2 regions of the Methylophilus sp. TWE2 genome follow, and region 2 is predicted to be linked to the other one. Evidence: riboswitches for the same ligand, from Rfam matches in the RefSeq annotation. Region 2 holds a riboswitch; the other holds the start of a gene.
The links. Region 2 has a riboswitch for cobalamin ahead of nrdA (class 1a ribonucleoside-diphosphate reductase subunit alpha). Riboswitches for the same ligand answer to the same signal wherever they lie in the genome.
Positions count from the first base shown of each region.

Region 1: it holds a riboswitch for cobalamin, as region 2 does, so the genes downstream of both, ACJ67_RS01730 (TonB-dependent receptor domain-containing protein) here and nrdA (class 1a ribonucleoside-diphosphate reductase subunit alpha) in region 2, are expected to answer to the same signal.

Region 1 covers NZ_CP012020.1:368,772-380,640, forward strand. The annotation lists gene ACJ67_RS01690 (RNA-binding S4 domain-containing protein) at 1-209, opposite strand, end outside; gene ACJ67_RS01695 (DUF4198 domain-containing protein) at 243-1,058, opposite strand; gene cobU (bifunctional adenosylcobinamide kinase/adenosylcobinamide-phosphate guanylyltransferase) at 1,073-1,597, opposite strand; gene ACJ67_RS01705 (cobalamin-binding protein) at 1,594-2,397, opposite strand; gene bluB (5,6-dimethylbenzimidazole synthase) at 2,394-3,068, opposite strand; gene ACJ67_RS01715 (cobyrinate a,c-diamide synthase) at 3,065-4,348, opposite strand; gene cobO (cob(I)yrinic acid a,c-diamide adenosyltransferase) at 4,348-4,953, opposite strand; gene ACJ67_RS01725 (hypothetical protein) at 4,960-5,529, opposite strand; gene ACJ67_RS01730 (TonB-dependent receptor domain-containing protein) at 5,617-7,494, opposite strand; cobalamin riboswitch at 7,639-7,836, opposite strand; gene ACJ67_RS01735 (hypothetical protein) at 7,940-8,176, shown strand; gene ACJ67_RS01740 (cell division protein ZapA) at 8,179-8,481, shown strand; gene ACJ67_RS01745 (DUF2237 family protein) at 8,775-9,134, opposite strand; gene ACJ67_RS01750 (EVE domain-containing protein) at 9,203-9,667, shown strand; gene ACJ67_RS01755 (diguanylate cyclase) at 9,723-10,895, shown strand; gene ACJ67_RS01760 (alpha/beta hydrolase) at 10,966-11,841, shown strand.
Region 2 covers NZ_CP012020.1:2,156,749-2,168,617, reverse strand. The annotation lists gene ACJ67_RS10235 (FecR family protein) at 1-794, shown strand, start outside; gene ACJ67_RS10230 (TonB-dependent siderophore receptor) at 886-3,291, shown strand; gene ACJ67_RS10225 (PepSY domain-containing protein) at 3,304-4,557, shown strand; gene ACJ67_RS10220 (OmpP1/FadL family transporter) at 4,565-5,830, opposite strand; gene ACJ67_RS10215 (sigma-70 family RNA polymerase sigma factor) at 6,052-6,591, shown strand; gene ACJ67_RS10210 (FecR domain-containing protein) at 6,593-7,594, shown strand; gene ACJ67_RS10205 (TonB-dependent receptor) at 7,683-9,953, shown strand; cobalamin riboswitch at 10,238-10,460, shown strand; gene nrdA (class 1a ribonucleoside-diphosphate reductase subunit alpha) at 10,595-11,869, shown strand, end outside.

The sequences.
Region 1 (11,869 bases), 1.3 Mb from region 2:
ACGACCTTGATGGTCTGCTCAAACGCCTGTACCACCTGTCCGGCACGGATTTTGGCGGTTTTCCGACGCTCGATAGCGCCATCTACCTTGATCAAGCCTTCTGCGACCATGGACTTGCCTTGGCCGCCGCTGTCGGCCACGCCTTCCAGTTTGAGCAAATCACACAGCGCGATATATTCGCCTCTCAGTTGAAAAGTCGTTGTTGCCATGTTTTATCTCATCGATCTTTTAAAGCAGTCATTTTAAGGCTTGTTTGTATTTTCTGGGGGCAAATTCACTTCCAGCGTCAGCGAGGCATTCTGGCTTTCCCACAGATTTTCATTGAGCTGGTGATGCACCGTCACAAAGAGAAAGGTGAGCCCGGCTTTTTGCGGTTTGAAGGTAAATTCGCCTTGCTGATTGGTATGAAGATTGGACGTCCGCACGTTTTCAACATCATACAGGTCTTCAATCCGGCGCTTGCTAAAGTGCTCGTTATCGGTGACCACGATAATGCGCGCATTCGGCACCGGCTTGCCATTTTCCAACACTTGCAAACTTAACTCACCCCCTAATATCACCCCATTTGGCGAGGCCAAAGGGATGATCTCCAAGCCTTTATTCAAAGGTACGGGCTTGTATTTTTGTTGCCCTTTGAAAATATAAGTATCGGCATAGCTGTAGTAATTCATGGTGGTTGGCTTACCGCTGACCCGCTTCATATCTGCCGCAAAATACAGTTTTTTATCAGGCGTCTCCACCGCTTTATAAACAGGCCCTAAACGTTGGCCAGTGCTGATACGGTAAGTGCCTTCCTCCTTGAGTTCCGGTTCCAGGTACACAGCAGCCTTGGTTTTGGCAATAGGCTTGATGGCCGTGGTTTCGCCACGTGGTGAAGTGATGCTAAAGTTTGGCGAGTCCATGGCAAAGTCAGCCTGGAAAGGGAACTCGGTAAACGCGGATTCAATGGTCAGCCGATGATGGGTGACGTTGAACTGGTTAGGTTTTAAAAACGGCACATGCGCCTCGGCAGCCAAAGTTGTGACTAAAGCGATGAGGGCGAGGGAAAGCTTTTTCATAAAGGTCTTTCTTGTTATTTAAGCTTTAGCGGCAAGCCTGCCGCAATAAAGCTGACGTGATTAGCAACCGCTGCTACATGCTGGTTTAAACGGCCTTGCTCATCCTGGAACTGGCGGTTGATTTCACCGAGCGGAACGATGCCCATGCCGACCTCGTTACTCACCAGAAACACATGCGCCTGTAGCTGTGGCAGCGCGGCCAGCAAGGCCTGTTTTTCTGCCTGCCAATCCAGCCGTTCCGGTTTGTCGCAATCTGGACAGATGCACTGCGCCAGCCACAGGGTTAAACAATCGACAATCAGGCAGGTGTCTGGCGCATCGTTGTCGAGTAAAGTCTGCCCAAGGTTGAATGGCGCTTCCACCAGCCCCCAGTAAGGCGGACGCCGGGTTTTGTGGTGCTCAACACGTTGCGCAAATTCGTCGTCATACACTTGTGCGGTGGCAATATACGTCACCGGTAATTCAAGTGCCGAGGCCAGGCGCTCGGCATAAACACTTTTGCCACTGCGGGCACCGCCTAAAATCAAATGGGTGCTCATGTGTCGCTCCTTTGCTGTTGCCAGCGTTGAATAATTGCCTGCAGTTGCGGCAGGCCTTCGCTAAACAGGGCGGGGCCAGGCTGCAAGATATCAACAGATTTGATTTCGTAAACATGCCCGTCACGAATCGCAGGCATGACTTGCCAGCCTGCGCGTGCTTTGACTTTTTCTGGCTGAAATTTTTTGCCACACCAGGAGCCGATGATGATATCCGGTTGCCTGGCCAGCACTTGTTCTGCCGTGACTGTGCGGTCACGTGCGCTATGAAAGGGGCTGAGTTCCGGGAAGCAATCCTCACCACCAGCCGCTTCAATCAGCTCAGCCGCCCAGCGGATACTGCACATCATGGGCACATCCCACTCTTCAAAATACACCTTGGGTTTGCGTGTCCAGGTGGCCGCTTGCTGTCGGGCAGCTGCCAGTTGTGCCTGGTAAGTGTCCACTAGCTGCTGTGCCTTGTCGCTGGCGCCAACCAGATCGCCGACGGTCAATATCATCTGCAACGTTTCATCCAGGCTGCGCTGGTTAAACACATGTACCTGGCAACCGGCTTTGATCAGTGAGGCTGCAATCTCAGCCTGCAAGTTGGAGAAACACAGCACCAGGTCTGGTTGCAGTGCCAGGATTTTTTCAATATTGGCACTGGTGAAGGCGCTGATCTTGGGTTTCTCTTTGCGCGCAATCGCTGGGCGCGTGGTGAAGCCTGAAATACCCACAATGCGGTCTTGCTCACCGAGCAGGTAGAGCACTTCGACGGTTTCAGTGGTCAGGCAAACGATACGCTCAGGCCAGCGTTTCATGGTTGCTTTCCTTGCGTGGTCTGCCAGCCGTTTTCCATCAGCATGTCAGAAAGCGGTTTTTCTGTGGTCCAGCCTTCTTCCACCAGCATGGGTGATTTGTAAAATGTATTCACATAGCCCAGGCATAAAATCGCTACCGGTTTGGCGCCCTCAGGCATATTCAATAACTGCGCCAATTGTTGCGGGTCAAACAGGCTGACCCAGCCCATGCCTATGCCTTCTGCACGTGCCGCCAGCCACAAGTTTTGGATCGCACAGCTGACCGAAGCAAGATCCATTTCCGGCAGTGTACGACGGCCAAAAATATGTTGTTCGCGCTGGTCACATAAAGTGGCGACCAACACTTCACCACAGTCCAGAATGCCTTCCACTTTGAGGCGCATAAACTCGGCCATGCGCGCGGTGTTTTCAACTTCGCCAATGGCTTCGGCTGTCTGTTTGCGCTCTTCATCAACCAGTTTATGAATGGACTGGCGCAAAGTGGCATCGCTAATTCGGATAAAACGCCAAGGCTGCATGAGACCGACGCTAGGCGCATGATGTGCGGCGTGGAGCAGTTTTTGCAGTAACTCGGGCGCAATCGGCGTCGGCAGAAAATGCCGCATATCGCGCCGCTCGGCAATTACTTTGTAAATGGCCGCTTTATCGGCCTCAGAATAAGCAAAACTCATGGCAGGAAAAACTGTGCGGCCAGGGCCGGGTTAGATGGGAAGTAAAAGTGCAAAAAGCTGGCCGTGATGCTGCCTTGTTGATAGACCGGCTCACCGGCGCCATATTTGCCTTTGCCTTGTGCAATCACCGGTAAATCGGTGTCAAAACGCCCATAGTGAAAGGTATGTGCGCCTATGCTTGCTGGTTCTTTGCCTTCAGCAGCAAATGTGACATGTTGTGTCCCCAGACCTTGTAGTTTGGGTTGAATTTCGGCGGTACCTGGCAACAGGCCGAATACCGGTTGTCCATTCAGCGTGTCGCTCAGGGCGAGCATACCGCCACATTCGGCCAAGATGGGTTTCTTAGACTGAGCAGCAGCTTGCAAACCTTCGCGCATGGCGGTGTTGTGTTGCAGTTGATCCAGATGCAGCTCAGGGTAACCGCCCGGGAGCCAGTAAGCATCTGCCTCAGGAAATTGCGCATCCTGCAAGGGTGAGAAAAACTGAATGGTTGCACCCAGGGTTTGCAGCAGATCGAGGTTGGCCTGATAAGTGAAGCAGAAGGCTGCATCTTTGGCGACTGCGATGGTTTTACCCTGTAACAGTGGCGTGACTGTGTGCGGTTCTGGCGCTGAAAATTGCACTGCAGGCGGTAATGGAGTCTCTTGCCCCAGCAGTTGTGCCGCTGCTTCTATGCGCTGGTCAATATCGCTAATTTCCTGTGCCAGATGCAAACCCAGGTGACGTTCAGGCAAGCTCAGTTGCGGGTCGTTTTTCATGGCGCCCAGCCAGGGTACATCTGCTGGCAAAGCGGCCTTGATCATATTGGCATGACCTTCGCTGCCGACCTGGTTGGCGATGACGCCAGCGCGTTGTAGCGCGGGCCGAAACGCGTATAAACCATAAGCAATCGCAGCAAAGGTCTGTGCCATGGCTTTTGCGTTAATGACCAAGGAGACCGGGATACCAAAACGCTCGGCGATATCGGCACAAGATGGTGTGCCATCATACAAGCCCATCACACCTTCCAGTAAAATCACGTCATTTTCTTGCGCAGCTTGATAGAGCAAGCGTTGCGCATCGGTTTCACCACACATGCCAAGGTCGAGGTTATAGACGGGTTTGCCAGTGGCGACTTGCAAGATCATGCCGTCGATAAAATCTGGGCCACATTTGAATGCCTGTACGCGCAGGCCACGGTTTTTATAGGCCCGTGCCAATGCGGCCGTGGTCATGGTTTTACCTTGCCCCGACGCCGGAGCCGCCATCAGCATGGCATGGCATCTTGATGGTTGTTGCATTACAGGTCTATCCCGGCCTGGGCCTTGATGCCTGCGCGCCAGGCATGCTTCACGTCCATGAGTTCAGACACGGTGTCGGCAGCGTTTCTCAACGCCTCGGACGCGCCACGGCCAGTGATCACCACATGTTGCATGGGTGGGCGGTTGGCTATGGCATCCAGCACCATTTGCTCGTCGAGGTAACCGTATTTGAAGGTGTAAGTGAGTTCGTCCAACACCACAAGATTGATCGCAGGATCTTGCAGCATCTCGGCCACGATTTGCCAGCCGCGCATGGCCGTTTCGGTATCGCGCTGGCGGTCTTGCGTGTTCCAGGTGAAGCCTTCGCCCAGCACATGCCAGGTCACCGTTGGGTGTTGGCGGAAAAAGGCTTCTTCGCCGGTATCTGAGCGGCCTTTGATGAATTGTGCCACGCCGACACGCATGCCGTGGCCCAATGAGCGGGCTACCATGCCAAAAGCGGAAGAGCTTTTGCCTTTGCCGTTGCCGGTGAGAATGAGGAGCAGGCCTTTTTCCTGATTGGCCTGCTCGATTTTTTCGTCAATGACCGCTTTTTTGCGGATCATGCGCGCCTTGTGGCGGCTGTCGCGGTCACTGGTCTCCATGAACGTTTACGCTTTTTCTTGCACTGAGCGCTTTGCCAGGCCAAACACCACATGCGCGATCAGCGCAACTACCACCCAGAATGCAATCGCTTCCAATTGTTTAGGGAAGTATTTGACCAAACGTGGTATAAATTCAGCAAAGCTTGGGTCAGGGTAACGGCCACCAAAGAAGTAGAAACCACCACTTGAGAACAACTCAGCAATCGCTGCTGCAACCACGACGACACCCGTCAGTTTAAACAAGCTGCTAAAAGCCCAGCTTGTGTTGTCTGCCAGCCAGCGACCTGCCAGCCACATCGTGCCATACGCTGGCAACAAAAAGCCATAAGCCGGGGTCACGCAAAAGTTGCTCACGCCACCCCAAGTCACGGCTGCCATATCCAGACCAGCACACAAAGCCAGTAATGCAACAAATAGGATAGTAGAGCGCAGGTAGTAACCGGCAATAAAAAACGCTGCGTAAGACGCGCTAGGCAAAAAATCGATAGAAGCGAAATGATGCCCACGTGTGACGATGACCATCAGTGCAATGACAAGCGCAATTGCCAGAGATTGGGTTGAAATGTTACGTGGCATGCCAGCGTCTCCAAAATTAAGATTAATCACAAGGGGTGAATTTTAGCCCAATTCGATCAGGCTTGGGCAAAATCCACCTTTACGGGGTTACTTCATGTCGTAGTTCAGGCTCACAAAGATATTAGTGCCCATGGTGTTGTAATCGACAGTGGATGAGGCCGCTGCCAGCACATAGTTTTTATCCAGGATGTTATTAGCTCGAGCCAGAACTTTCCAGTGATTATTCAGTTTATAACCGAGCGAAGCGTTGATAAGGGCATAGCCCCCTAGTTTTAAGTTATTGTCCGCGTCGTTGTAGCGTTGCGAGGCGGCAGTCACCTCGGTGCCAACATCCCAGTCGCCAGATTTGTATTGCAATTGCAGGTTGCCATAACGCTGACTTCTTCTTACTAGCAAATTATCTGTGTCATCGTTGCGTGGAGACTGAATAGTTAAGTTTCCTGTGAGTTGCCACTGAGGGTTTAACACGATGCTGCTTTCAGCAGTGATCCCTTTGATTTCTACCTTGCCTGCATTGGTTGGGCAGAATCCTGCAAAACTACAGCCTGATGTTGCAGGGCCTGCATTCTGTATCAGGTCGCGGATATGATTTTCAAATATGGTCAGCTTGGCCTGAATAGCCGAGGTTTGATAGCGTAGGCTCGCTTCAACGTTATCCGATTTTTCCGGTTTCAGAGCCGGGTCACCAAAGCTTGGAAAATACAATTGGTTAAACGTAGGTGCCCTGAAGGCTGATGCATATTGAGCCGTGATTTGCCACTCGGGTGAGATGGCGTAGCCATAACCTGCGTCACCGGTGACGTAGTTGCCATATTGGGTGTTGTGATCTTCACGTGCTGAGAGTTGAATGCTGTGCGCTTCGTGATTGCCAACGAAGCCAAGCATAAAGCCGTCATCGTTACGCGTCTTGTCTATGCTGGGGTTGCCATTTGAAAAAGTTAGGACATCTTGCTCTAGCCTGTCGTAGGCAAAGGTCAATGTGCCGAACGGCAGCGTGTAATCATGTTGCCAGGTAATCTGGGTTTGTTCTGAGTCGAATTTACTGCGGCTGCTCGCGCTGTTTAAACTGAATGAGCGCTCACGCCCGATGCCATATTTCAATGTGCTCGTCCAATGCTCAGTCAGCCGGTTTTTCAGTGTCGCACCATAGGTTTGCTGGTTGGTGGTGGAGTAGTTGCGATAGGCATTATCAAACTGATTTTGGCCATCAGACTCCATAAAGCGCAAACCGAGGCTATGGCCTTCTGCAAGCTCTAGGTCTGCATAAGCCGTACCGCTCAGATTGTTATAGCCATCACGGTCACGGTCAATCGCTTGCGGTGGACGTTTTTTTGCAGAAATGCCTCTCGTATCATAACTGCTCATTTGAGCACCAAATTGTAGTGCCTGATAGCGGCTATCGAATCCTGCGCTGCCGGTGTATGTGTCGTAACTGCCAGCACCTACACTACCGTAAAAGAGGGTCTGGTCGGTTTTTGCGCGTCGAGTAAAAATCTGGATAACGCCGCCAATAGCATCAGCGCCATAAAGGCTGGAAGCAGGGCCACGTAGAATTTCAATTCTTTCTATTAATGATAATGGCAGGTTTTCGAAGGCAGTGGTTCCCAGTGTCGCGGAGTTGACTCTCAGTCCATCGATAAGCACAATCAGTTGTTCCGCATTGGTGCCACGTATAAATACACTGCTGGCCGTGCCCATGCCGCCATTGGTGGAAATCTGCAAGCCGGGCTGTAATCTGAGTAGGTCTGGCAGCGAGCTGCCTTTCATTCTTTCAATCTCGTCATGCGTGATCACTGTGATGTCACCAGTCGCCGTTTTGGTTGACACCGGGATTCTTGCTGCGGTTACGTTCACTTCGTCCAATGACAGTGAAGCGAGATTGGAGGTGTTTTCAGAAAAAACCTCTTGAGCCAAGGACATGGCTGGGTAAAGGGCGATGAGTCCCAAAATGATTTTTTTATTCATATTTGTTTCCGATAATGCATACGACCCCGCATGCAGAACATAAAGTGGAAACCTGGGATGTGTATTGACGACTAAAAGCCAAACAGGCACTTCAATTAAATCAAAGTGCCATTTTTTAGAGTCACCGTCACCCCGCGGTATTTCCATGCGATTTGGTTGCTAGGCCGGTCTCCGGGCTGGCAAGTTTTGATCTATCGCCTTCCCGAGTTTGAACTCAGTGGCATGTGGATAGACCCGCACTTGCTTACCGTTGCGGGGGCAGCACAGGCATTGTGAATGGCTTCACGCACCTGTTTCCCAGTTTCACCTTTGTCTGCAAGAACACAGACTTGGGCACCTGACAACTTGGCGCATTTTAGTCTAAAGGCTGCTCCTTTACTAGCGAACCCGTCTTGAGGAGGGAGTCATACATTCTTAATTTACTTTGAAAAAATGCGCTTAGCTATTGACCACACTCGTTTTTTTAAAAGATAATGGGCTGATGGATGCCGATTTAAAAAGTCTTGAAGAGCGTGTCACCAAGCTGGTTGCTTTGTGTGGGCAGCTGCGTGACGAAAACGTGGAGTTACGTCAGGAGGTCACACGTTTGCATCAGGAGTCGCAGTCACTTAAGTTGAATATGACGCAAGCCAGCGTGCAGCTTGAGAGATTGTTGTCGGCATTGCCTGAGGAAGGTCGTTAATCATGGCTTCCAATCCTATTGATATCGAAATCATGGGCCGCGCGTTTAGCGTGACCTGTACCGATGAGGAGCGGGACAGTTTGTTGCAAGCTGTCGGCTATCTGGATGGTAAAATGCGTGAAATTCGCGACGCTGGCAAAATGGTTAGTGTTGAGCGTATTGCGATTATGGCGGCATTGAATATCACACACGAGTTGCTGAATACCCGCACTGGTGGCGTGGATGTGGGCGATGTGAAAAAGCGCATTACCGACATGCAGCAGCAGATTGACGATGTGTTGTCCGGCCAGCATAAGTTGTTGTAATCCGCTTCATTTCACAAATTTTTCATCGTCATGTTTACTAAATGGCGTATCATAAAAATACGGTGTGCTAAGGCGTTGCCTGAGTCCAAAATTCCTTGAACTAGTCTTTGTTATAGGTTTCGGCTCATCAGGTGCTGTGAGATCGCACTAAGTTGGGTAGTCTTTTAAGACGCCCTTGGCGTGTGAACCTAATGTACCTTAGGCTGTTACCACCTGAACTTTTTGGTTCAGGATTAGCGGCTCAGGTAACCCCTTAGCACATCTCTTTTATGAGATCACTTGATCTCGGTCATTTAGCGCAATGCGTGATACATCAGGTCAGCCAGGCTGACTACCTCCAGACAGCTTTCATCGCAGGATTCCAAAATGACTGGCGGCGCGTACCCCGCTTCGCTGGCTTCCAGCCAGCGCCGTGCACACAAGCACCAGCGATCCCCGGCTTTGAGTCCGGGAAACCCATATTCAGCCACCGGAGTTGATAAATCATTGCCTTGTGCTTGAGAAAAAGCCAGAAACTCATCAGTCATCTCGGCACACACGGTGTGCCTGCCAAGATCTTCGGGATGAAATCCACAACAGCCATCGCGCATAAAGCCAGTGATGGGCTGCATGCTGCAAGGAATAAGAAGTGTACCGAGAACGTTTTTTTTCATGATTGTGAGCTGAACTATAACTTGGTTTATGATACTGGCATTTGATGGACAGCAGAAGGTTTTAAAGCATGGCGCGTTACTGGTTGATGAAATCCGAGCCCTCGGATGTTTCTATTGATGATTTGGCTGGGTTTCCCAATCAGACGGTGGATTGGTATGGCGTGCGAAATTACCAGGCACGCAACTTTATGCGTGACCAGATGAAAGTCGGCGATGGTGTACTGTTTTACCACTCTAATTGTGACGAACCCGGCATTGTGGGGATCTGCGAAGTGAGCCAACTGGCTTACCCGGACAAGTTCCAGTTCATAGAAGGACATAAGTATTTTGATCCAAAATCCACACCAGAGAATCCGCGCTGGGTGAATGTGGATGTCAAGCTGGTGCGTAAAACCCGATTGCTGAGTTTGAAGGAGATGCGTGAAATCCCTGAACTGGCAAATATGCGCACCTTGCAAAAAGGGAACCGTTTATCGATTACACCCGTCGATCCCAAAGAGTGGGCAGTCATCACGACGCTACTGGGTTCTTAACCCTGGAAACAGTCGCGTTTCTTAAACTTGCAAACGAGTGACCTGGACAGAGCGCATGAATAGACCACGAAAACGTGCGGTATTGTATATCCTGATTGCCGGGTTCCTGATTGCTTTTGTCGGTGCATTGTTATTCATCTGGATTTACTTTTCCAGCATGCGCGAGATGCACCAGACCACGCGCAAACTTTATGAATACCCTTTTGCCGTGGCAAACGCAGCCCTCGCACTGGAGGCTGATCTCTACCAGATTCGCAGTCATCTGCTGTATGTCACACTGATCCAGGCAGACCGCCAACAACTGGCAAATGCTGAGGCATTGATTAATGCATGCGAGCAACGGGCTCAGCAGAAGATTGCAACCATCACCCGTAGTTATTCCCATGACCCCCAACAGGTCATGCAACTCAAACAGCAGCTTGCCTTGTTGGGAAATGTTCGTGAGCAGGTGTTGCAAAAGCTCTCCGCTGCTCGTTATGCTGAGGCTAACCAGCTGATTGAAACCGAGTGGACAGCCCGCTTTGCCAAGGTGGCTGGTCTAAACGAGATTATTCTCAAACATGCGCATCAGCGTGCAATTGAGTATGTCAATGAGAGCCAGCAGCGTCTGGAACAGCATACCAAGCGTGGTTTAAGTTATGCCGCTTTACTTCTGAGCCTCTTTGTTGGGGTGGGAGCCTTTGTTGCCTGGCGTATCTATCAATTACATATTGAGGCTGACAAGTTTGCCTTTACCGATTTCTTGACGGGTATTGCCAACAGGCGGCATTTCATCCACGAGCTTGAATCTGAAATCCGGCGCAGCCAGCGTTATGAGTTGCCGTTCTCATTTGCAATGGTAGACATTGACCATTTTAAGAAAATCAACGACCAACACGGGCATCATGCTGGCGACCTGGTGTTGCAGAACTTTTGCCTCAGGTGTGTCAACGCTTTGCGTACTAGCGATATTGTCGGCCGACTGGGCGGTGAAGAGTTTGGCATCCTGATGCCGATGACGGATCTGCATGAAGCGGCGCGCGTGATTGAGCGTTTACGCGCCGAGATTGATCACAGTGTCATGACGGATCAGGGAGAGAAAATCCATTACACGGCTTCGTTTGGCCTGGTGTCTACATCTCAGCTAGGTGAGCAGCAAGGCATGGCGCATTTGATGAAGATGGCGGATGCAGCACTCTATACAGCCAAGCAGCAAGGCCGTAACCGGGTATTTATCGCGCATCCCTGAGTTTTAAATGCGTATCAAGCATGGTGATTGAAACAGGGAATCTTTTCCTGCTGCTTTAGTCTGTTCTGAAATGTCTGCGAAAAATATTAATGCGATAGCAAGAGGGTGGGTTAGTGGCTTGTTGGGAATGCTGGTCACGGCCTGCAGGCCGGTTGCCATATTGAATGCCATGATTCCCAAGCGTCAGATGGAGATCTTACCGGATATTCCTTTTGGAGACTTGCCTCGGCAAAAACTGGATATCTATCGACCTCGTTTGCTTTCCGGAAAATCACTCCCGGTAGTGGTGTTTTTTTACGGCGGCAGCTGGGACTCGGGGAGCAAGAATGATTATTTGTTTGTGGCAGAGGCACTCACTGCGCAGGGATATCTTACGGTGATCGCCGATTATCGTCTTTACCCGGAAGTGAAGTTTCCCCAACTGATGCAGGACCCGGCACTGGCACTCCAGTGGGTTAAAAAACATATCGCCAATTATCATGGCGATCCGCAACGCCTATTTATGATGGGTCATTCCGCCGGCGCGCATCTGGCAGTGATGCTGTCTCTTAATGAGGAGTACCTGGCGGCTGTCGGCCTGAAGCCCGACGCGATTGTCGGCACTATTGGGCTGGCTGGTGCCTATGATTTTCTGCCATTGACCTCAAGCCGATTGAAATCCATTTTTGCGCCAGCCGACCAAGAATGGATTTCTCAACCCATCAATTTTGTCAATGGACATCATCCGCCCTTGCTTCTGCTCACAGGCACTGCGGATCGCACTGTTTGGCCCAGAAATTCCATCAATCTGGCACATGCCGTTGAAGCCAAAGGCGGCCAGGTTCAGCTCATCACTTATCAGGGGTATGACCACGTGGATATGATTGCCAAGCTAGCCAGGCCATTGCGTGGAGATCAGCGTTTGCTGCAAGATGTGGTGAACTGGTTGCGACTGCGCGGCGGCTAGCCTTGGCTCCTGATTATTGCATGCAGAG
Region 2 (11,869 bases):
ACTTAAGCCCATATACTCTGGCGTTACGCGAGCATTTTCCTTCACGCGAGGAGATTCTGCGTGAAGCCAAACGGCAGACGCGGCGTCAACGCGGGTTAAAGAAAACAGCGGGCGTAGTTGCCTCCTGCCTGGCACTGGCTTTGAGCTGGTATATAGATCCGGTATTGCAACGTGAATCAATGCAAACGGCAGTGGGCCAGCAAGCCACTTACCATTTAAAAGATGGTAGCGAGGTCACCCTGAATACCAATAGCCTACTGGTCGTCGAGCAGCATCTTTATTCGCGCCAACTGCGATTGCCGCAGGGGGAAGCGCTGTTCCGCGTGCAGCATGGCTGGCGTCCGTTCACTGTGTACGCCTACCAGACCACCATCAGGGATATTGGGACCGTCTTTAATGTGCGCAATACCGCTCATGGTGCCGAAGTCACCGTGATAGAAGGGTTGGTAGAAGTGATCACTGGCACAGCCAAACAGGTGCTAAGCCATCATCAAACACTACGCTCAGAGGCCGGTGCACTTTCGGATATACGTCACATCTCGGCAGAGTCAGCCACGGCCTGGCAGCAAGGGCGATTAATGTTTGACGCCCAACCCTTGAGTGCAGTTGTGGCTGAGTTGCAGCGCTACCATGCGGGCCAGATTCAAATTGCAGACTCGCATGTGGGGCAGTACCAGTTATCAGGTGAATATGACATTCACGGCATTGATGCGCTGATTGATGTCTTGTCCGAGATATTGCCGGTACGCGTTGAAAGGCACGCGGACCAGTCTGTGGTCATCAGGCACCGTTAATCATCATGATCTAAAATTTTTTAATCGGACATCAACATCTTTCTACGCTCAAACGACATACCAGTGTAAGTAAATAATCACTGGAAAAAAGATGTCACATATTTGCAAACCTACTCTACTGGCCATGTTGATGGCCAGCCTTGTCACTTCCGTCCATGCGGTTGAGCTCGACATACCATCGCAACCACTGGATAAAGCGCTCAATGCCTTGGCGCATCAAACCGGGGAACGCATTATTTTCTCTACCGGACTGACTGAAAACAAGAAGTCACCTGCACTCAAGGGTGATTACAGCGTACGCCAAGCGCTGGATAAATTATTGAACGGCAGCGGCCTGGAACTTAAAGCCACGCCAGGTGGTGGCTTTACACTGGTTAAAGCGCCACCTCCTGAAAAAAGCCATGCAGAACCCCAATTGATGCCGGAAGTGAGTGTGGCCGGCGCAGCCGAGAGAGAGCGGGCGAATGCCAGGATGAAAGGCTATGTCGCCAAGCGCAATATCACTGCGACCAAAACCGACAGCGATATTCTGGAATCTCCGCAGTCGATCTCCGTCATCACGCGTGACCAGATGACCATGCAGGCGGTGCAGTCTGTGGGGGAAGCCTTGCGTTACAGCGCTGGTATTGTTGCGGAGTCCAATGGGCCTGATCCACGCGCAGATACCATAGGCGTGCGCGGTTTCAGCATCGGCCGTGACCAGTATCGCGATGGCCTGCGCAATTATGCATTCAGTAACCAGGGCGGTACAGTGATGGAACCGTTTGGCCTGGAACGTGTAGAAGTGCTGCGGGGACCCTCGTCGATTTTATATGGGCAGGGCGCGCCTGGGGGGATCGTGAATCTGGTGAGCAAACGGCCAACGGATAAGCCTTTACATGAAGTGGGTGTTGTTCTCGGGCAATACGACCGCAAGCAAGTGAACGGCGACTTCAGTGACTACCTCACCGAGGATGGCATCTGGTCTTATCGTGTTGCTGGCCTGGTGCAGGACAGTGATACCCAGATTGATCATGTGAAAGACGACCGCATTTATATTGCGCCGTCATTGACTTGGCGCCCTAGCGATTTTACGACGCTCACATTGCTCTCTGATTACCAGAAAAATGACCGCGGCCAGGGCTACCAGGCCTGGCCGCGTATAGGGACATTAGTGGACGGCCGTTTTGGCAAAGTGTCGACTAGCCGCTTCCTTGGTGAACCCGGTCTGGATAAATACGAGCAGGAACGTTATTCATTAGGCTACCAGTTTGAGCATGTCTTCAACCAGACTTTTACCTTCCGCCAGAACCTGCGCTACCAGCGTATGACCACCGATGCGATTTCTACCTATTTGCGGGCGTTGCAGGCTGACCAGCGCACCATCACGCGTGAGACGGGTGGCAATGAGGAAGATGTCGATAACCTGGTGGTAGATAGTCATTTGCAAGCGAAATGGTCACACGGTGACTTTGAGCATACTGTCGTTGCCGGGATTGATAGCCAGCGCCTGAACAACGATCAGCGCCGTACCTTTGCACTGGCAGGTACATTGGATATCTATGCACCTGTCTATGGGCAAACAGCCGTTAACCTGGCTGAAAGTGCCAATATTGAACAACGCCAACGCCAGACAGGGGCTTATTTGCAGGACCAGATCAAGGTTGACGGTAAATGGGTAGCGACCTTGGGTGGCCGTAAAGACTGGACGCGTATGGAAACCGATAATTTGCGTACACCATCGGCTTCTTCTTCACAAAAAGACCAGGCTGAAACCTGGCGTGCGGGCCTGGTCTACCTGGCCGATAATGGCCTTTCCCCTTATGCGAGCTATACCGAATCTTTCCTGCCTGTCATAGGCACCACGTTCGCAGGGTCTGCTTTCAAACCGGAAACCGGCAAACAGTATGAGTTGGGCTTGCGTTTCCAGCCTAAAGAAAGCCAGAGTTTATATACCGTGGCCTTGTTCGATTTGCGCAGGCAAAACGTGACGACACAAGATACGCAGAATCCTAACTTCCAGTTGCAGCAAGGTGAAGTGCGTTCACGCGGGATTGAACTGGAGGCCAAAACCCAATGGGATGCCTGGTCCATCATTGGCAGTTATACCTACCTTCTGCCTGAGATCACCAAAAGCAATAACCGCAATGCACAAGGCATCGCGTTCGAAGGCAAAGACCCTAATCATGTACCTAATCATACCGCCTCGCTGTGGGTCGATTACCGCTTCCCAACCGCGTTGTTACAGGGCATGACGCTGGGCGGCGGTGTGCGGTACATCGGCAGCCGCTACGGTGATGATGCCAATACCATCCGCTTACCATCCTATACGCTGGTGGATGTGGCCGTTCGTTACGACCTGACCCAGCTGGGCGAAGGTTGGAAAGGCTGGCAATTTGCCCTCAATGCCAGCAATCTGTTCGATAAGGAATATGTTTCCAACTGCGGGTACTACGGTGACGGCTGCCGCTGGGGCTTCCGCCGCAACGTCATGGCACAACTTAACTATCATTGGTAAAAAGCACGGTTAATGCGACACACACTTGTACTCTGGCATCGCTGGGTGGGCCTGGCGATGGCCGCTTTTTTGATCATTTCCGGCTTCACCGGCGCGATCATCGCGTTTGAGGATGAGCTGGATGCCTGGTTAAACCCGCAACTGTTCCGGCCAGCCTGGCAACCCGATAAGCCGGTGCTTGATGCTTACCGCTTGCAAGCCCTGGCGCAGCAGCAAGCGCCTGCGGGGACACTGGTAGATGAGGTGCTGTTTAAATTGCCAGATGCAGAAGTGGCTTCTGGCCTGACTGAACGGGTACTGGCGTTCCGACTCAGTCCCGCTGACCCGCTTGCAACCGAAACGGTCGCTGACCAGCTATTTATTGACCCGCAAACCGGAGCCAGGTTGGGCGCGCGTAAATATGGCGAAAGCCCGTTTCAGCGGGAAACCCTGATCACCTTTCTCTATCGATTGCATTATTCGCTTGCCTTGCCGGGTAAAAGCGGGCACCTGATCATGGGTATCGTCGCCGTGTTATGGACACTGGATACCTTTGTGGCCTTCGCCTTAACACTACCCCGACGGCAGGCAAACGCTAAAACCCGCTTCTGGCAACGTTGGCGACCGGCCTGGCTGGTCAAATGGCAGGCCAGTGCCACGCGTATCAATTTTGACCTGCACCGTGCATTGGGCCTGTGGCTGTGCACGGTGTTGCTCATTTTTGCATGGTCCAGCGTCATGTTTAATTTGCGTGACCAGGTTTACTTGCCCATCATGTCCAAGGTCATGCCATTTGACCTGTCGTGGCGCAGTGTGCCCAAGCTGGAACAGCCACTGGACCGCTTGCCCATGCCCTGGCCACAGGCGCATCATATGGCGCGGCAGGCCATGCAAGGCTTTGCACAAGCACGTGGCTTAAAGATTGATTTTGAAGACAGGTTGCGCTTAGACCGCGTGCGCGGCGTATACATGTACTCGGTGCACAGTTCTGCCGATTTGCGCGAAGACAGGGGCAATACGGCTATTCTGATTGATGCCCAGACCGGTGCTCTCAAAGGATGGTGGTTGCCGACTCAGGGAGAAGCAGGTAATACCTTTAGCAACTGGTTAGGCGCGTTGCATATGGGGCAGGTGTTTGGCTTGCCTTACCGGATATTTGTTTGTTTAACGGGTCTGGCACTTGTCGCCATTTCCGTGACTAGCGTGTTGATATGGAGCAGAAAGCGCGCAGGCAAAAAAGTGATGAAGCCGTCCGTGCGTAAGGCAGGGCTTGTATCAAAATGTTAGCGTAAGACTACCAGCGACGGCTCAACATAAAGTGCAGGAAAAGGGCTTCATTGCGGATTTCTGAGTCACCAAGCAAGGCGCTGTTATATTTTTCACGTACCGGCAGCATCCATTCCACGCCGCCAGTCATCAGCCAGTGCTGGTCAATCTTGCGTGCCGCACCAAAAGTCAGGTGATGCTCGAGGATGCCCGCCAGTAACGGGCTGGAGTTCTGCCGTGGAATTGGGTTTTTGCCATAGTTATGGCCTGCATAAAGCGTCGTCCTGTCGCTCCATGTGTAAGCAACCCCTGTTGCAACGACCCACTGGTCTTTCCAGTCAGCAGGGTTGGTTGAACCATACACGGCAGGGGCGGCAGCATTATTGGGTTTTGTGGCACGCAGTTTGACGTCATTAATGGCATCATCCCAATTGAGCCAGTTGAGCTTGAATGACAGCAGCCAGTCATCTGTCGGCTTGAATGCCAAACCTACTGCTACTTCGCGCGGTAAAGCAAACCCTTTCACTGAAGCGTCGGAATACTTCACTTTGCCCAATCCTGCACCTGTGAAGTCAGCCGTCAGTGTGCCACCCGTCATGGGGAGCTCGGTTTTTTCGGTATAGGCAGCGGCTAGCGTCAGCGTCGGCGTCACCCGATATTGCATGCCCAGCTTGAAACCTGTACGTATCGCAGAGGCGTCTTCTAATTTGTAACCAGCAAAGGCCGTGCCTACTGATGTGTTGGAAAAAAAGTCCTGCTCTATGCTGCCATAGACCAGGTTCAAGCTGGCACCTAGTGAAAGCTTTTCGGTCACCTGGCAGCCAATGCCAGGAATAATTTTGGCGATGCCAAATAGCGAGGAAAGATCATCGCGATTGCCAAACGGCGTACGCAACTTCTCGAATACGCCGCCTGCGCCACCTTGGGCGAACAAGCCTATGCCCGCTGTACAATCGGTATTCTCCAGTGGTCGCGCATATCCACCACCGCCCAGAAAGGTGTAACGGTTAGAGGCATGCTCCTCGTTGCGCGGGTCTTTGTGTACCAGGTCTGTGGTACGCAGCATGGAGCCAAACATATCCAGTAGCGGCGCCTTGATCTGTGTCAGGCCGGCCGGATTGGTATTCAGCGCGCTGGTATCGCGCGCCACGGCCACGTCGGCACCTCCCATCAGCGTTGATTCAGCACCGAAGCCGATCAGGTTGATGCCATTGGTGGCGTATACAGCACTCGTAGTGCCTGCTAAGGCGAGCGCGGTGGCAAAGTGTATGCTGAAAAGGCGGGTAGAAATCATTGCGGCATGAACTATTATTTATAGCGCATAGTTTCGCACAGTCTGGCCACCTTGTGTCGCGATAATAAAGGGGAAATTGCGTGCTATTTATTCTTAAGGAAAATAGGCCAGGCGCACCATACATTCAGCATCAGCGGTGATGCATGCGTCATTGCCAGTCCCTTTCGCACACATATGAAGGCAGCATATTAAAAAGTTGCTCACCCGTGTTAAAATGAGAATTGTTATCATTTACAGTGATCAGCATGTTGGCGAAAGAGTTTTTAGGGCAGCAGACCGTTGAAAGTATTTATATGGATCATCATCGGTGGTTAAAGACCTGGCTGCGAGGCAAGCTTGGCTGCAGTGAGCAGGCCGCTGATCTGGCACAGGATACTTTCTTGCGCATGATGCATGGCAAGCGCAATGTGCATACCCTAGAGCAACCCAGGGCCTACCTCACGCAGATTGCCAAACACTTGCTGATAGATCACTGGCGCCGCCAAGAAGTTGAGCGTGCGTGGCAGGAGACACTGGCTGTGATGTCCCAGTCTTTCGTTGCCTCTCCCGAAGAGCGTTCTTTAATCCTGGAGGTACTGATCCGCATTGATCAATTGCTGGATCGCCTCAAGCCCAAAGTACGCGAAGCTTTTCTGTTGTCTCAGTTGGATGGTCTCGGCTATCGCGAGATTGGTGAGCGGTTGGGCGTCGGCGAGCGCATGGTAAAAAAATACATGGCACAGGCCATGCTGGCTTGCCTCATGATCAATGAGGGTAAATGAGATGCGCGCTGACCCTATGGAAGAGCAGCGGGTGTTAAGTCAGGCCGCAGAATGGTTTGCGCGTTTGCAGGATCAGGCTGCGCAGCCAGAGGATTACGCTGGTTGGCAAGCCTGGCTGGCGGCAGATCCGGCACATGCGCGAGTCTGGCAACGCGTTGAAGCTATCAGCCAGCCTTTTAAACAGCTTGCAAATGCGGTGCCCGCAGCCACTGCGAGAGCGACCTTGAAACAGGTGCACTCCATTGAACGTCGCCGTACCTTGCGCCGATTGGGTCTGGGTGTCACTGTCCTTGCCAGTGGCCTGCTCTTGCGCCAGGCCTTGCCGTGGCGTGGCTGGCTAAATACCTATGCGATTGCCCATGCCGGTTACCGCACGCAGGTCGGTGAGCGCAAGCAGTGGCGCCTGCCAGAAGGAACGTTGCTGGCATTGAATACCGCCACCGCCGTCGATGTGTATTATGACCAGCATCTGCGACGCATTGTGTTGCATCAGGGCGAAATCCTGGTCACCACGGCGCATGATCTGCAGCAACCGTCCAGGCCATTGGTCGTCGAGACGCTGCATGCCCGTTTGACCGCACTCGGCACACGCTTTACGGTACGCGGCGATCCGCAAGGCGGGCATGTGGCTGTGTTTGAAGGGGCGGTTCGTATTAGCCCGCATGATGCTGCGAGTGTGGATATCCTGGCAGGGCAGCAGGCGAGCTTTACGCAGAGTGGTGTCATTGCCGATGGCCGTGCTGACCTCGCGCGTGAAGCCTGGTCACGCGGGCAACTCGTCGCAGACAATCTGCCGTTAGCCCATTTTATTGCCGAGTTGAATCGGTATACCAGTGTCCCTATCCGCGTGCAGCCCGCGGTGGCAAATTTGCGCCTGGTCGGGGTGTATCCTCTCAATCATCCCCAGCTAGACATCCCCTTGATCCTGGCTGCCGTCGAAAACGTATTGCCAGTACGCATCCATCAGGATGCGGCTGGTGGTCTGGCGATCGCCGCGCGATAAACAATTTCCTAGCAGAGTTCCCTTTTTTGACGTTCATCCGGCATACCAGTTGAAACGCTTTTAATACTCAACTTTGGAGCCCGATCTCATGCCGTATCCTGTTTCATTTCGCCCCCATCTGCTCACGCTGGCAGTCCGCACTGCAATGCTGTTGCCTGTCACGCTGCTGAATCCATTTGTGTCCGCCGCTTGGGCACAAGCTGTAGAAACCACGCAAATGTTTGATATTGCCGCCGGGCCGCTATCAACTGCCTTAACGCAGGTCGCGGCACAAACCGGCATTAGCCTCAGCGCAAATGCCGCGTTGATTGGCGATAAAAAAACCGCAGCCCTCAAAGGCCGCTACAGCGCAGAGCAGGCCTTGCACACCTTGTTGCTTAACAGTGGCCTGGCCTTGAAGCAAACCGGTGACACCCATTTTACGGTGGTAGTGGCAAGCAAAGAACCAACTCTCCAGCCACTCTCTCAACAGGCAGAAACACTGCCTGAAGTGGCGGTATCTGCCAAGGTTGATCAATCTGTGCCTGTTAAGGAGCCTGTCACCATACTAATTGACGAAGCGGCCCTTGCGCGTAACAACCCGAGTGACGTACGCGGTATCTTTAACGGGCAGCCCTCGGTCAAAGTTGGCGGTTCTACGCCCATGTCGCAAAAAGTCTATGTGAACGGGATTGAGGAAACCAATCTGGCAGTCACCATCGACGGCAGTCGTCAAAACAATAAAGTCTTTCACCATAACGGGACCACATTGATCGATCCATTATTTATGAAGGCAGTGAGCGTCAATGCGGGCGTGGCACCCGCGGATGCAGGCGCTGGTGCCATTGCTGGTTCGATTGCCTACGAAACCAAAAACGCGCGTGACTTTCTCACTTCGCCCGGCAAAGGCGCTTATATCCGCTCCAGCTTTAATACCAATGGCGATGTTTTCAGCCAGACCCTGGCTGGATATGCTGCTTCTGAACAACTGGATGGATTAGCCTATTTAACCGTCGCCAACGGCAACAGGTTTGAAGCGGGCAATGGCGACAAAGTCGATGGCACAGGCACCGACCTGGTCAGCGGTTTCTTTAAATTGGGCGCCGAAGCAGAGGATGGCCACAGATTACAATTAAGTCATGAGCGGGTGCGGGACGATGCTGCACGTCCTTTCCGTGGCAATATCGGGTTTATTTCAGGCCGCCCGGCATGGGAGCCACGTGTGCGTGACTATGAGATGACCCGCGACAATACTGTTCTGCGGTATACGCAAGTGAACCCTGACCACTGGTGGAATCCGACGGCCATATTGGCCTATAGCAAGACTGAAATCACTGTGCCTATTTTTACTGCCGGAGGGACTGTGATTTATCCTGGCACAGGAGAAACCAGCAGCTTTAACGGTAAGTTTGAAAACCGTTTTCCAATCGATATAGGTAGCATTACGGCTGGTATCGATTTCTATCGTGACAAAGCAGATTACAAGGATCGCACTTTCCAGGCTGAAGAGAAAGCAAACAACCGGGGTGTTTATGTCCAGGCGAGAATCAATCCCTGGCAACCTTTGCACCTTTCCGCAGGTGTTCGCAACGACCACCATGAACTCACGGGTACTCAAGGCAGCAGTTGGTCACACTCCGGACTCAGTTCCAACATTTCGGGTGAGTTGGCTGTGGTACCTGAGTTGCTTACGGTGAAAGCAGGGTATTCCGAGGTGTTTAGCGGTAGCCAGATGGCAGAAAACTTTATCATGAACACGGCATGGAACTACGGGCGTGGTCCAAAAGCCACCAAAGCAGATAACTATTTCTTCGGTTTGCAAAGCCGTTTTTATGGCTTTACGGCCGATGCCAAGGTGTTTGAAACGCAGATAGACAACGCCCGTGCGGCCCGGTTTGCTGCCAACAGTGGCGTATTGGCCAGAGATGTACGCACACGTGGATATGAACTGGGTCTGGCCTACCAGTGGGAACAGAGTTTTGCCCGTGCAAGACTGGCAGACATCGATGTCACCATTGACGGTACGCCTACCGACAGCGATACCGGTAATTACCTTGCAACCCCGGTTGGCGAGATTTTATATGTGACCGTGGGTCATCATTTTCCGTCTGTCAACGTGACCGTCGGTGGCGATGCAGAGTTTGCGCAAAAGTACAATAAAGTCAGTGCGGGGACATTATCGTTCCCGTCGTATGAAGTGTTTAATCTCTATGCCGAATATCAACCTCAGTGGGCAGTCAAAACCAAGTGGCGCGTGGATGTGCGTAATCTGTTTGATGATACCTACGCGGACCGCGCGACCTATCAAGGCTTTGGCACCGTCACGCCACTTTATCAGCCAGGGCGTAGCGTACTGTTCAGTGTAGCTGCCACTTTTTAGTCGGCTGAAAACCATAGATCGCTTGATCATCAAGTGACAAGATAATGCAGGTGAGAGTGCAGGCTGGCCTTGTGGGGAGGGCCTGCACTAAACACCATACAACCCAGTCATTTTCAAAAAACTGCTGCATCTAGTTGCTTTAAAAATGCCATGTGAGCAAGCCTATTTGTCCGCTGCAAAATCGTAAAAAAATATTCCCCAATAAAAACAACCAGTTGCCCGTTGTCAATCAAAATAAATCAATATATTGTGTTTTCTGTAATTGAAAAGCCATAGATATTGTTTTATAGTCGCATCCATACGGTACGCAGAAGAGTGTCCTCTTCTGTGTTTAATAGGGAACCTGGTGCGTGAAACTGCGCAGGAATCACTAAGCCAGGGCTGCCCCCGCAACTGTGATCAGCGAGTTGTTTGCTGCCATCGATGCCACTGAGTAAATTCGGGAAGGCACAAGCAAATAATGGTGACCTGAGAGCCAGGAGACCTACCGTGATTTTTTTCTTGTTAACGTTTGGGGCGGGGTGTCCTCGGCAGATACAGTTTTTTCAGAAGCGGGCTCGACATAGGGGTTGCTCGGCCTGAAAAAATGATGTCTTTGCCACTTGTCAGGTCACCTTCGCTGCCGGAATTGGGAGCCAATAATGTCACAATACGAATCCATGCAGGCCACGAAACGCGATGGCCGCAAGGAACCTATTAACCTCGACAAGATTCACCGCGTCATTGACTGGGCTGCACAAGGCCTCAATAACGTCTCGGTGTCACAAGTTGAGTTGCGCTCCCATATCCAGTTTTACGATGGCATCCGTACTGATGATATCCATGAAACTATCATCAAGTCCGCGGCTGACCTGATCTCGGAAGAAACACCGGATTACCAGTACCTGGCTGCACGCCTGTCGATTTTTCACCTGCGCAAGATCGCCTACGGCCAGTTTGAGCCACCACACCTGTTTGACCACGTCACCAATCTGGTCGAGCTCGGCAAATACGACAAACATTTGCTGAGCGATTACAGCCGTGAAGAATTCGATACGCTGAATGGATATATTGACCACTGGCGTGACCTCAATTTCTCCTATGCTGCGGTCAAGCAGCTGGAGGGTAAGTACCTGGTGCAAAACCGTGTCACCAAGAAAATCTACGAGAGCCCGCAGTTCCTCTACATCCTGGTCGCCATGAGCCTGTTTGCCAATTACAAAGGCCAGGCAAGACTGGATCTGATCAAGCGCTTCTACGATGCCGTTTCTACCTTCAAGATCTCATTGCCTACGCCTATCATGTCCGGTGTGCGTACGCCTACACGCCAGTTCAGCTCCTGCGTGCTGATTGAGTGTGACGACAGCCTCGATAGTATCAATGCCACGTCGAGCGCGATTGTCAAATACGTGTCACAACGTGCCGGTATCGGCGTCAACGCGGGCCGCATCCGCGCGCTGGGCAGTGAGATCCGTGGTGGTGAAGCGCAGCATACCGGTTGCCTGCCGTTCTACAAACTGTTCCAATCTGCCGTGAAGTCCTGCTCACAGGGCGGTGTACGTGGTGGGGCGGCGACCTTGTTCTACCCGCTGTGGCACCTCGAAGTCGAGTCATTACTGGTTCTGAAAAACAACCGAGGCGTGGAAGAAAACCGTGTGCGTCATTTGGACTACGGCGTGCAGATCAACCGCCTGATGTACCAGCGCCTGATCAAAGGCCAGAACATTACCTTGTTCTCACCACACGATGTGCCCGGCATGTATGACGCCTTCTTTGCCGACCAGGACGAGTTTGAGCGCCTGTACACGCAATACGAGGCTGATGACAGCATCCGCAAGCGCACCATGCCTGCGGTAGACCTGTTCTCACTCATGATGCAGGAGCGTGCCGGGACTGGCCGTATCTACATCCAGAACGTAGATCACTGCAACACGCAC